Regions from separate parts of the Vibrio sp. YT-19(2023) genome, predicted to be linked through region 1. Evidence: predicted binding sites of a transcription regulator. Region 1 holds the regulator's gene; the other holds the start of a gene.

Region 1 (7,149 bases):
AAAAAGTGCACGGCATTGGGCAGCCAATGTGGTAAGTGCATCAGACAGGCCAAGGAAATTTTAGCGGAAACTAGTTACACGGAATTTAAACAAGCCAGCTAATTGCTGTAAGTATGCAGTAATTATTTGCCTTACATTTTGACACCTTCTCATTTGCTTCTACATTTAAATGAAGCCAAAGAGGAGGGTTTTGTCATGAAAGGCGATCCAATCATCATTCAACATCTCAATAAAGTGCTCGGTAACGAGCTCGTCGCTATTAATCAGTATTTTCTTCACGCCCGAATGTATAAAGACTGGGGCTTAAAGCACCTAGCAGACAAGGAATATCACGAATCTATCGATGAGATGAAGCATGCCGATCATCTAATTGAGCGTATTTTGTTCCTTGAAGGCCTACCGAACCTACAAGATTTAGGTAAGTTGATGATTGGTGAAGATACCAAGGAAATGCTCGAGTGTGATTTAAAGCTTGAAATGGCGGCTATTCCAGATTTAAAAGATGCGATTGCCTACGCTGAAGACATTCGAGATTATGTGTCTAGAGATCTCTTCCAAGATATTCTTGAAGATGAAGAAGAACATGTTGATTGGCTAGAGACGCAACTTGGCTTGATTGAAATGTCTGGTATTGAGAATTATCTCCAAGCGCAATACGTGGACGAAGAGTAACGATACTTTCTGAGTTTGCATACTCCAATAATAGTAAGAAGAAAGAGCACCTGACTCGAAAATCAGGTGCTTAACCCCGTTATCTGGTCTAATCTCTTTTATTATCGGCTTTTTAAGGATATTGCTCGCAATCTTGCCTATGAAGTTTGATTTCTATCCGATAGAATTTATGCCCCCTTACCTAAAAATAAAAAAGAGAAACGTCCATGTCTGAAGACAACCACCAAGCAGCCACTCCAGAAGAAGAACATCGCCAAAAAGCATTGGATTACCATGCTTATCCAACTCCAGGAAAGATTGCTGTCGAACTGACAAAGCCTGCGGAAACGGCGGGTGATCTTGCCCTTGCTTACAGCCCTGGTGTTGCAGAGCCAGTGCGTGAAATCGCACAAAACCCGGATAACGTGTACAAGTACACTGCAAAAGGGAACATGGTTGCTGTTATTTCTAACGGTACCGCTATTCTAGGTCTAGGTAACCTAGGTCCACTTGCATCTAAGCCAGTGATGGAAGGTAAAGCGTTACTGTTTAAGCGTTTCGCAGGTCTTGACTCTATTGATATTGAAGTTAAGCACCGCACGATCGATGAATTTGTTGATACTGTTGCGAGCATTGCAGACACTTTTGGCGGTATCAACCTTGAAGATATTAAAGCACCAGACTGTTTTGAGATTGAAAAGCGTCTGATTGAACGTTGTGATGTACCAGTATTCCACGATGATCAACATGGTACTGCTATTGTAACGGCAGCGGGTATGCTGAATGCAATCGAACTTCAAGGTAAGAAACTTGAAGATTCAACAATTGTTTGTCTTGGCGCTGGCGCTGCCGCTGTAGCTTGTATGGAGCTTCTGATCAAATGCGGCGCAATGCGCGAAAAAATCTACATGCTAGATCGCAAAGGTGTGATTCACACTCGTCGTGATGATCTTAATGAATATAAGCAGCTATTTGCGAACAATACAGATAAGCGCACACTAGAAGACGTGATTGAAGGTGCAGATCTGTTCCTAGGTGTATCTGGTCCAAACCTATTGCCAGCGGAAGCGTTGAAGTTGATGGCAGATAAGCCAATCGTATTCGCATGTTCTAACCCGGATCCTGAAATCAAGCCGGAACTTGCTCACGCAGTTCGTGATGACTTGATCATGGGTACTGGCCGTAGTGATTATCCTAACCAAGTTAACAACGTATTGTGTTTCCCATTCATTTTCCGCGGTGCTCTTGATGTGCGTGCAAGTGAAATCAATGATGAAATGAAACTTGCAGCCGTTGAGGCGATTCGTGAGCTAGCAAAAGAGCCTGTACCTGAAGCCGTATTGAAGGCTGCAGGTGTTGATAAGCTAGAGTTTGGTGCGGACTATATTATTCCAAAACCAATGGATTCACGTTTGCTACCACGTGTTGCAAAAGCGGTTGCTCAGGCGGCGGTTAATTCAGGTGTAGCTCGTATCGAGATGCCTGAAAACTACATGGCAGAGTAATATATCTTTCAGATGTGATACACAAAAATGGGACGCTATTGCGTCCCATTTTTTATGTCATTCATTTGGCTCGAGGCAAGAGTCATTACCTGAAACCTCTTATCAGGCTTTTTTTATTCTTCGTCGAATGACTCAAATTCGATGCCCATTTCCGTCATCAGCGCTTTTACTTCTGTTGGAATATCATCAGGACGGTCTTTACGAAGGTCTTCATCTGTCGGAAGTGGCTGACCTGTGTACGCGTGCAAAAATGCCTCGCATAGCAATTCGCTATTGGTTGCATGGCGTAAGTTATTGATCTGACGGCGAGTACGCTCATCAGTTAGCACCTTTAAAACTTTTAGCGGGATAGAGACGGTAATTTTTTTTACTTGTTCGCTTTTTTTGCCGTGCTCTGCATATGGGCTAATGTATTCGCCATTCCAGTCAGCCATTGCACACCTTCATTTATGTAATCGGTTAAAAATAATTTAGGTGCTGATTTTAGCTGCATTTACCGCCATAAGCAAAGACATATAGACGTCTAGAAGTGTTGACGTCTCATTTTTTGACGAGTAAAGTGAACATAACAGCAAAGGAAGCGTGTTGATCACTTTATGTTACTCATTAGATATAGCGCATTCCTATTTAGAAGTCATTACCCGTGAAAGGATACACCCATGAGCACTCGCAAACCTGCGACCATTGCAGTACGCACTGGTATTGAATCAGACAGCCAATATCATGCTGTCGTTCCACCTATTTATCTTTCCACTAACTATGGTTTTCCTGCTTTTGGTGAAGTGCCCAAGTATGATTACACACGATCTGGTAATCCAAACCGCGGACTGTTGGAAAGTGCGCTATCTGAACTTGAGTCTGGAAAAGGAGCGGTTGTTACTAACTGCGGTACGTCGGCATTAAATTTATGGGTTTCCGCTTTTCTCGGCCCAGATGATCTCATTATTGCTCCTCACGATTGTTATGGCGGCACCTATCGTCTTTTTAATACCCGAGCTAGCAAAGGCGATTTTAAGGTTCAGTTTGTCGATCAATCAGACGAACAGGCTTTAGATGCTGCATTGGCACAAAAACCAAAACTCATTTTGCTAGAAACTCCGTCAAATCCTCTGGTTCGCGTAGTGGATATTGCAGCTACTTGTGAAAAAGCGAAACAAATCGGCGCGTTAGTTGCGGTGGACAATACCTTTTTGACACCCGTGTACCAAAAACCTTTAGAGCTAGGTGCGGATTTTGTTATCCACTCCACAACAAAGTACATCAACGGTCATTCGGACGTAATTGGTGGAGTAATCATCACCAACACAGAGGCGCATGCAGAAGAGCTTGCATGGTGGGGCAATTGTATTGGTGCAACGGGCACACCTTTCGATAGTTATATGACGCTGCGAGGTATTCGTACGCTTGGTGCTCGTATGCGAGTACATGAGGAGAGCTCACAGCAGGTACTGGCTTACCTACAGAAACAAGCGTTAGTTAAAACTATCTATCATCCAAGCCTGCTGGAACATCCAGGTCATGACATCGCTAAAAAGCAGCAAACGGGCTTTGGCTCTATGTTGAGTTTTGAGTTTGCTGGTTCGTTTGAACAGTTAAAGGTGTTTGTGAAAGAGCTCCAACTGTTTTCATTAGCAGAGTCATTAGGTGGTGTAGAAAGTTTGATTTGCCACCCAGCATCCATGACGCACCGTGCAATGGGTGAGGAGGCGTTGGCGGAGGCTGGGGTCTCTCATCAACTATTGCGTTTGTCTGTCGGTTTGGAAGATGCACAAGACCTCATCACAGATTTAGAACAAGCGTTCGCTAAAGCTACCCAGTAATAGGAGACGATAACAATGACTGTACAACGTCAGCTGCATAAGTTTGGTGGCAGTAGCTTAGCAAACCCAGAATGCTACTTACGCGTTGTGGGTATTCTCAAGGAGTATTCGACAGAAAATGATCTGGTGGTCGTCTCTGCTGCAGGAAAAACCACTAACCGCTTGATTGAGTTTTTGGAAGGGTTAAATAAAGATGGCCGAATTGCGCATGAAGCGCTTCAAAGCTTAAGACAGTTTCAAACTGAGCTAATAGAAAGCTTGTTGGAGAGTGAAGCAAAAGAAGAGCTGTTAGCTTTATTACATGATGAGTTCAGTACTCTCTCGGAGCTGACTGCACCACTCACTAATGCGCAAAAAGCCGCGGTACTGGGGCACGGAGAAGTATGGTCTGCTCGCCTATTGGCCGCGTTATTATCTCAACGTTCTATCCCTGCGGTTGCACAAGATGCACGAGCGTTTTTACGTGCAGAAGCGGGAACTCAACCAGAGGTTGATCGCGCTCGTTCATACCCTTTAATTAAAGAGATCCTCGCGCAGCATAACCATAAACGTGTGGTAATTACTGGCTTTATGGCTCAGAACGAGGCAGGAGAAACCATTCTACTTGGTCGTAACGGCTCTGACTATTCTGCAACGGTCATAGGCGCGCTTGCTGAAGTCAGTACTGTCACGATTTGGAGTGATGTTGCTGGTGTCTATAGTGCCGATCCACGTTTGGTGTCTGATGCTTGTTTATTACCGTTACTTCGATTGGATGAAGCCAGTGAACTTGCTCGCTTAGCTGCCCCAGTGCTACACAGTCGTACGCTTCAGCCTGTGGCGCAAAGTACCATGGACCTTAATCTCAAGTGTAGCTATCTGCCAGAGTCGGGTTCTACTCGTATTGAGCGTGTATTGGCATCTGGTCGTGGCGCTAAAATTATTACTTCACTGGATGATGTTTTATTGGTGCAGTTGTCTTTCATGCATGGGCACGACTTCGAAAAAACACAGAGTGATGTATTACAAGCGTTGCAGCGCGCGCAATTAGAGCCATTGGCATTTGAAGCTCAATCCGATCAGCATACGCTACGCTTGGCTTACACCGCAGAAATCGCCGGTGGTGCATTGAAACACTTGCAAGAGCTTGCGGTAGAGGCAGAAATTAAGCTAAAAGAAGGTTACTCGCTCTTAGCTGCGGTAGGTGCAGGCGTTACGAAAAACGCCAATCATTGCTTTGGCTTTTATCAAAAGCTAAAGCACTCTCCGGTAGAATTTATCTCTGAAACAGACTCAGGGCTGAGCCTAGTCGCTGTTTTGCGCCGTACTGATACCGAGGCGTTGGTTCAAACGATTCATAGCCAGTTGTTCCAAGCGCAAAAACGCGTGGCAGTGGCTTTATGTGGCAAGGGTAATATTGGTTCTAGTTGGTTAAATTTATTTGCGACGCAAAAAAGTGAGCTCGAAAAACGTCATGGTATGAGCTTTGATCTTGTCGCGGTTGTGGATAGCCAAACCTATTGGTTCGATGAGCAAGGTATTGAGGCGGCGAGTGTTGCTGAACGATTTGATGATGAAAGCATAGCAAACAATGGGGATTGGCTGGCACGTTTGGGAGCGCTTAAAAGCTATGATGAAGCCGTCGTGCTTGATGTTACCGCGAGTAAAGAGTTAGCTCAGCGCTACGTAGAAATCGCACAGCAAGGCATTCATTTGATTTCCGCTAACAAAGTGGCCGGTTCCGCAGATAGTCAGTACTACCATCAGGTTCAAGATGCATTCGCTAAAATTGGTCGTCATTGGCTATACAACGCAACGGTTGGTGCTGGGTTACCGATAAACCATACCGTGCGAGATCTTCGTGAAAGTGGGGATGAAATCGTCGCTCTATCGGGGATTTTCTCGGGGACGTTATCATGGCTGTTCCAACAGTTTGATGGTTCTGTGCCATTTAATGATTTAGTCGATCTTGCTTGGCAGCAAGGGTTAACCGAACCTGACCCTCGTTCTGATTTAGATGGCTCCGATGTAATGCGTAAGTTAGTCATCTTGGCTCGAGAGTCGGGCCTAGATATAGAACCAGACAGCGTTAAAGTTGAGTCTTTGGTGCCAGAAGAATTAAGAGAACTGAGCTTAGATGATTTCTTCGATAATGGAGCGTTGTTGAGTGAAATACTTCAAGAGCGTCTGACAAAAGCACAGAGAAACGATCAAGTGCTTCGCTATGTGGCGCGTTTAGAAAAAAATGGTAAAGCAACGGTGGGAGTCGAAGCGTTATCTCGTGAGCACGCGCTCGCCAACTTATTGCCATGCGATAACATTTTTGCCATAGAGAGCAAGTGGTACAAAGATAACCCTCTGGTCATTCGAGGACCAGGCGCAGGCAGAGAAGTGACAGCCGGCGCTATTCAATCCGACCTCAACCGATTGGCTGGTTTATTTTAAAGTTGCGATTGACCTAAAAACCCTGGAATTAATCCAGGGTTTTTTATTCCCCTATCAGTGCCATACTGAAGTCATAACCCGTGCAAAATGGTGAGATGATGCTCAAGTAGAAACTTGAACTATCTTCATTATTAACGTGAGAAAAATTCATAATTACAAGGTTGACATTAAATCGTATTCAATACATTCTGTAGACATATAGACGTCTAAACGTCGATTTTAAGGATTTGTTTTCGTGGCGGAGTGCCGCAGGGAGAGTAAGATGGGATATACGCACGCAGGCCATATCGACGCCTTGAACCAGAATATTGCTGAGTTATCAGATAACATCAATGTATCGTTTGAGTTTTTTCCGCCAAGCAGCGCTAAGATGGAAGAAACACTTTGGAATTCAGTGCACCGTCTTAAAACGCTTCAACCTAAATTTGTTTCTGTGACTTACGGTGCGAACTCCGGCGAGCGTGACAGAACACACTCCATCATTAAAGAAATTAAAGCCACAACCGGATTGGTTGCCGCTCCCCATCTCACTTGTATTGATGCGACTCGTGAAGAGTTGATTAATATTGCCGATGATTATTGGAACAATGGTATTGAAAATATCGTCGCTCTGCGTGGTGATATTCCTCCAGGTGGCGGTGCGCCTGATATGTATGCCTCGGATTTGGTTGAGCTGCTGAAATCACGCCACGATTTCGATATCTCCGTTGCTGCATTCCCTGAGGTTCACCCTGAAGCTAAAAGCGCTC
Region 2 (4,795 bases), on a different contig from region 1:
AGATTTGTTCATCTGGCTCGGTGAACGTAAAGAGCTAGACTGGCGAAAAGAAGTGCTGGGGGTATTTCGCTATACGCCTTTTGCCTCTCCAAATTATCTAAAACAACATGGGCCTATACCGCACCCCAAAGAACTTGAAGCACATCCATGGATCGATTTTGGTTCAGTGCAAGAAAATGGATTGATGCTAGCACACCCTCAACACGGTGAGTTCTTTTTAGAACCCTTTGTTAGTCGGTTATACAGCGACAACATAGCAATGCAAATAGACAGTATCGCGAATGGTCATGGTATTGGACTGCTGCCGACTTGGACAGCATGCGGCTATGAGAAACATCACCCAGGGCGAATCACACCTTGCTTAGAAGGTTGGCTTTCTGAGCCTATTTCCATTAACTGCTATACACCAGCAGGACGACCACCACTGCGCTTATCCGTACTTTTAGACTGCATTCACCAAAGCATTCCACAAGGTTGGAAAACCTGACAAAAATAAAAAGGCCATCATAATGATGGCCTTTCTAACTTTAGCGTTTAACAATCGTCGTTTACGTTCGACTGTTTAGACGGTCCTACAATTACGCTAGCAATTCTTTTGCAGTGTTCACTACGTTTTCAGTCGTGAAGCCAAACATCTCGAATAGCTGACCAGCAGGTGCAGATTCACCGAATGTTGTCATACCGATGATGCGACCGTCGAAGCCAACGTACTTGTACCAGAAATCAGCAATGCCCGCTTCAATAGCGATACGTGCCGTTACGTCTGATGGCAGTACAGCTTCACGGTAAGCGGCGTCTTGTTTGTCGAATGCGTCTGTAGATGGCATTGAAACAACGCGTACTTTCTTGCCTTCTGAAGTTAGTTGCTCAGCGGCTTTCACTGCAAGCTCAACCTCAGAACCTGTTGCGATAAGGATTAGCTCAGGCTTACCTTCGCTATCTTTCAGGATGTAAGCACCTTTCGCGATGTCTGCGACTTGTTCAGCAGTACGCTCTTGTTGCGCTAGGTTTTGACGAGAGAAGATAAGTGCAGTTGGTGCGTCTTTACGTTCAATCGCTAGTTTCCATGCAACTGCAGACTCAACTTGGTCACATGGGCGCCATGTGCTCATGTTTGGAGTCACACGTAGAGACGCCATTTGCTCAACAGGTTGGTGAGTTGGGCCATCTTCGCCAAGACCGATCGAATCATGCGTGTAAACTTGGATGTTCTGAATTTTCATCAGCGCAGCCATACGCATTGCGTTACGAGCATATTCCATGAACATTAGGAATGTTGCGCCGTAAGGAACGAAACCACCGTGCAATGCGATACCGTTGATGATAGCAGTCATACCGAATTCGCGTACACCGTAGTGGATGTAGTTGCCAGAGAAGTCCTCCGTTTCTAGAGACTTAGAACCAGACCACATGGTCAGGTTAGAAGGCGCTAGGTCAGCAGAACCACCCATAAACTCAGGAAGCATTTGACCAAACGCTTCTAGTGCATTTTGCGATGCTTTACGTGATGCAATGTTCGCTGGGTTTGCTTGAAGATCGGCAATGATTTGGTTCGCTTTTTCTTCCCACTGTGCAGGAAGTTCGCCGTTTAGACGTCGTTTAAGCTCTGCCGCTTCAGCAGGGTAAGCTGCAGCGTATGCCTCGAATTTTTCATTCCAAGCTGCTTCTTTCGCGGCGCCCGCTTCTTTTGCATCCCACTCAGCGTAAACATCTGCCGGGATCTCAAATGGGCCGTACTCCCAACCTAGGTATTCACGAGCCGCTTGGATCTCATCGTGACCTAGTGGTGCACCGTGACAGTCGTGCGAACCAGACTTGTTAGGAGAACCGAAACCGATAATTGTTTTGGTACAGATAAGCGTAGGACGTGGGTCCGCTTTTGCTGCTTCAATTGCTGCGTTGATCGCGTCTGAGTCGTGACCATCGACTGCTGGGATTACATGCCAGCCGTACGCTTCAAAACGCTTAGGTGTATCGTCAGAGAACCAGCCTTCAACGTGACCGTCGATAGAAATGCCGTTGTCATCCCAAAACGCGATCAGTTTGCCTAGACCTAACGTCCCAGCAAGAGAGCATGCTTCATGCGAGATGCCTTCCATTAGACAGCCGTCACCCATGAACACATACGTAAAGTGGTCAACGATATCGTGACCTTCTTTGTTGAACTGTGCCGCTAGTGCTTTCTCTGCGATCGCCATACCAACAGCGTTAGTGATGCCTTGACCTAGAGGACCCGTTGTTGTCTCGATACCAGGCGCGTAGCCGTACTCTGGGTGACCTGGGGTTTTTGAGTGCAATTGACGGAAGTTTTTCAGATCGTCAATAGATAGCTCGTAACCGCTTAAGTGCAGTAGAGAGTAAATAAGCATTGACCCATGACCGTTTGACAGCACAAAGCGATCGCGGTCGGCCCACTCTGGGTTTGAAGGGTTATGGTTTAGGTGAGAGCGCCAAAGAACTTCAGCGATATCAGCCATACCCATTGGTGCGCCTGGGTGGCCTGAGTTAGCTTGTTGAACACCATCCATGCTTAGAGCACGAATTGCATTGGCAAGATGTTTACGAGACGACATGTCTGCTCCTGAGTACATTAAGCGAAACGAAAAGTAGGTCATAATTCTCTCAAAGCCCTGTTGGGTGTGCAAACGTTTTCCAGTCCAAAACCTCACAAATATTGCACCTTTCGCGCCAAATCGTTCGAAGTTCTTAAAATTATCAATAAATCAGGCAAACGTTTGGTTATAACAAAAACCAAAAAAGAGCTTGTAATTCGAGCAATCAAATTTAGAATAGACGTCTAGATGTAGATACACCTACAAAAATTAGTATTAATTTGCGCTGGAGAGTTTATCATTCCCCAGTTTTAAACCAGATATAGTGGAGCTAACATGGCTAAGCACCTGTTTACTTCTGAGTCAGTATCAGAAGGTCATCCAGATAAAATTGCAGACCAGATTTCTGATGCGGTTCTTGACGCGATTCTAGAGCAAGATCCAAAGGCTCGTGTTGCATGTGAGACTTACGTTAAAACCGGTATGGTAATGGTGGGTGGTGAAATCACGACTTCAGCATGGGTAGACATCGAAGAGTTAACTCGTGAAACCGTTCGTGAAATCGGCTACGTACATTCAGATATGGGCTTTGACGCAGATTCTTGTGCGGTACTAAACACAATCGGTAAACAGTCGCCAGATATCAACCAAGGTGTTGATAAAGCTGACCCTAAAGAACAAGGTGCAGGCGACCAAGGCATCATGTTTGGTTACGCTTGTAACGAAACTGAAGTACTAATGCCAGCGCCAATTACTTACTCTCACCGTCTTGTTCAAAAGCAAGCAGAAGTTCGTAAAAACGGCACACTACCTTGGTTGCGTCCTGATGCAAAATCTCAGGTAACATTCCAATACGATCAAGGTAACATCGTTGGTATCGACGCGGTTGTTCTTTCAACTCAACACTGTGACTCAATCTCAACTTCAGACCTGCGTGAAGCGGTAATGGAAGAGATCATTAAGCCAGTGCTACCTTCTGAGTGGATCAACAAAGAAACAAACTTCTTCATTAACCCAACCGGTCGCTTCGTAATCGGTGGTCCTATGGGTGACTGTGGTCTAACTGGTCGTAAGATCATCGTAGATACCTACGGCGGCGCAGCTCGTCACGGTGGCGGTGCGTTTTCTGGTAAAGATCCATCAAAAGTTGACCGTAGTGCAGCATACGCAGCACGCTACGTAGCGAAAAACATCGTAGCGGCAGGCATGGCTGACCGTTGTGAGATCCAACTTTCTTACGCAATCGGTGTTGCTGATCCAACGTCTATCATGGTGGAAACGTTCGGTACTGAGAAAGTATCTCACGACATCATCATTGAAGCGGTTCGTCAATTCTTCGACCTACGTCCATACGGTCTACAAGAAATGCTTAACCTTCTTCAACCTATCTACAAGAAGACAGCGGCATACGGTCACTTCGGTCGTGAAGAATTCCCGTGGGAAGCGACAGACAAAGCTGCACTTCTACGCGATTTCGCTGGCATCAAATAATCAAGCCAAGCAAGAATCAATCAAGCCCTCGCCTATGGTGGGGGCTTTTTATTTTCAGCAACTTTTATCTAGCCATTTCGGCTCATACCGCCCTGCCCCACAAAGCAGTCCTGTTTCTCCCTCATTTTTATACCGAATAAATTTTAAGCAATTATTTGTAAATTATCCCATCTCCGCCAATAGTTAAAATATTGTTAACTCCAATTTAAATAGAGACGTCGGATGCTGGCGACTGTGGAAGCAACACTTAAGTAAAGACATGAGTCAGGCATCTTTATGGCCGATACCAAACTAAGCCAATGCTCAGATATAAACTTGAAAAAGTCGCTTCAAGTTTGACTGAACAAAAACCGCTGTCAGTTGGTATAAGCGGATAATGTGGGAATAAATCAAGGAGGAGTTATGCCTCGAACTGTTAATCCATCGGACTTCCACAACAAGCGAAAGGAAGTGCCAGACAACGAATACGCCAGAACCATACCGTGCAATACGGTCAATCTTTCTGCACCTTTTCATTGGCTCGCATTAGGTCTGCATGATTTCGTGCGAATGCCGCTTATTAGTGCTTTCTATGGCATCTGTTTTATGGCAGCAGCCATAGGCATTGTTTTGCTCGTACAGTGGCAAGGCACACACTTGGTCGTCATGCCCAGTTTGATTGTTTACATGTTAATCGGTCCGTTTCTCGCGCTCGGCTTGTATGATGCCAGTTGGGAGAGAGAGCGCGGACACAAAGCAAGCTTGTTCCATTC

Evidence for each region. The regulator MetJ, encoded in region 1, represses methionine synthesis genes. The targets are predictions, from matches to a motif close to TTAGACNTNTANANGTCTAA.
Region 2: metK (methionine adenosyltransferase) is a predicted target of MetJ. The motif match lies at 2,790-2,809, and genes of this name have one in related genera.

Annotation. Positions count from the first base shown of each region.
Region 1 is NZ_JAWOQN010000063.1:542-7,690, reverse strand. It holds gene R7E78_RS23555 ((2Fe-2S)-binding protein) at 1-102, shown strand, start outside; gene bfr (bacterioferritin) at 196-672, shown strand; gene R7E78_RS23545 (malic enzyme-like NAD(P)-binding protein) at 879-2,156, shown strand; gene metJ (met regulon transcriptional regulator MetJ) at 2,270-2,590, opposite strand; gene R7E78_RS23535 (O-succinylhomoserine (thiol)-lyase) at 2,816-3,976, shown strand; gene R7E78_RS23530 (bifunctional aspartate kinase/homoserine dehydrogenase II) at 3,992-6,400, shown strand; gene metF (methylenetetrahydrofolate reductase) at 6,663-7,149, shown strand, end outside.
Region 2 is NZ_JAWOQN010000031.1:18,131-22,925, reverse strand. It holds gene R7E78_RS19215 (LysR family transcriptional regulator) at 1-487, shown strand, start outside; gene tkt (transketolase) at 579-2,573, opposite strand; gene metK (methionine adenosyltransferase) at 2,889-4,043, shown strand; gene R7E78_RS19200 (DUF2189 domain-containing protein) at 4,446-4,795, shown strand, end outside.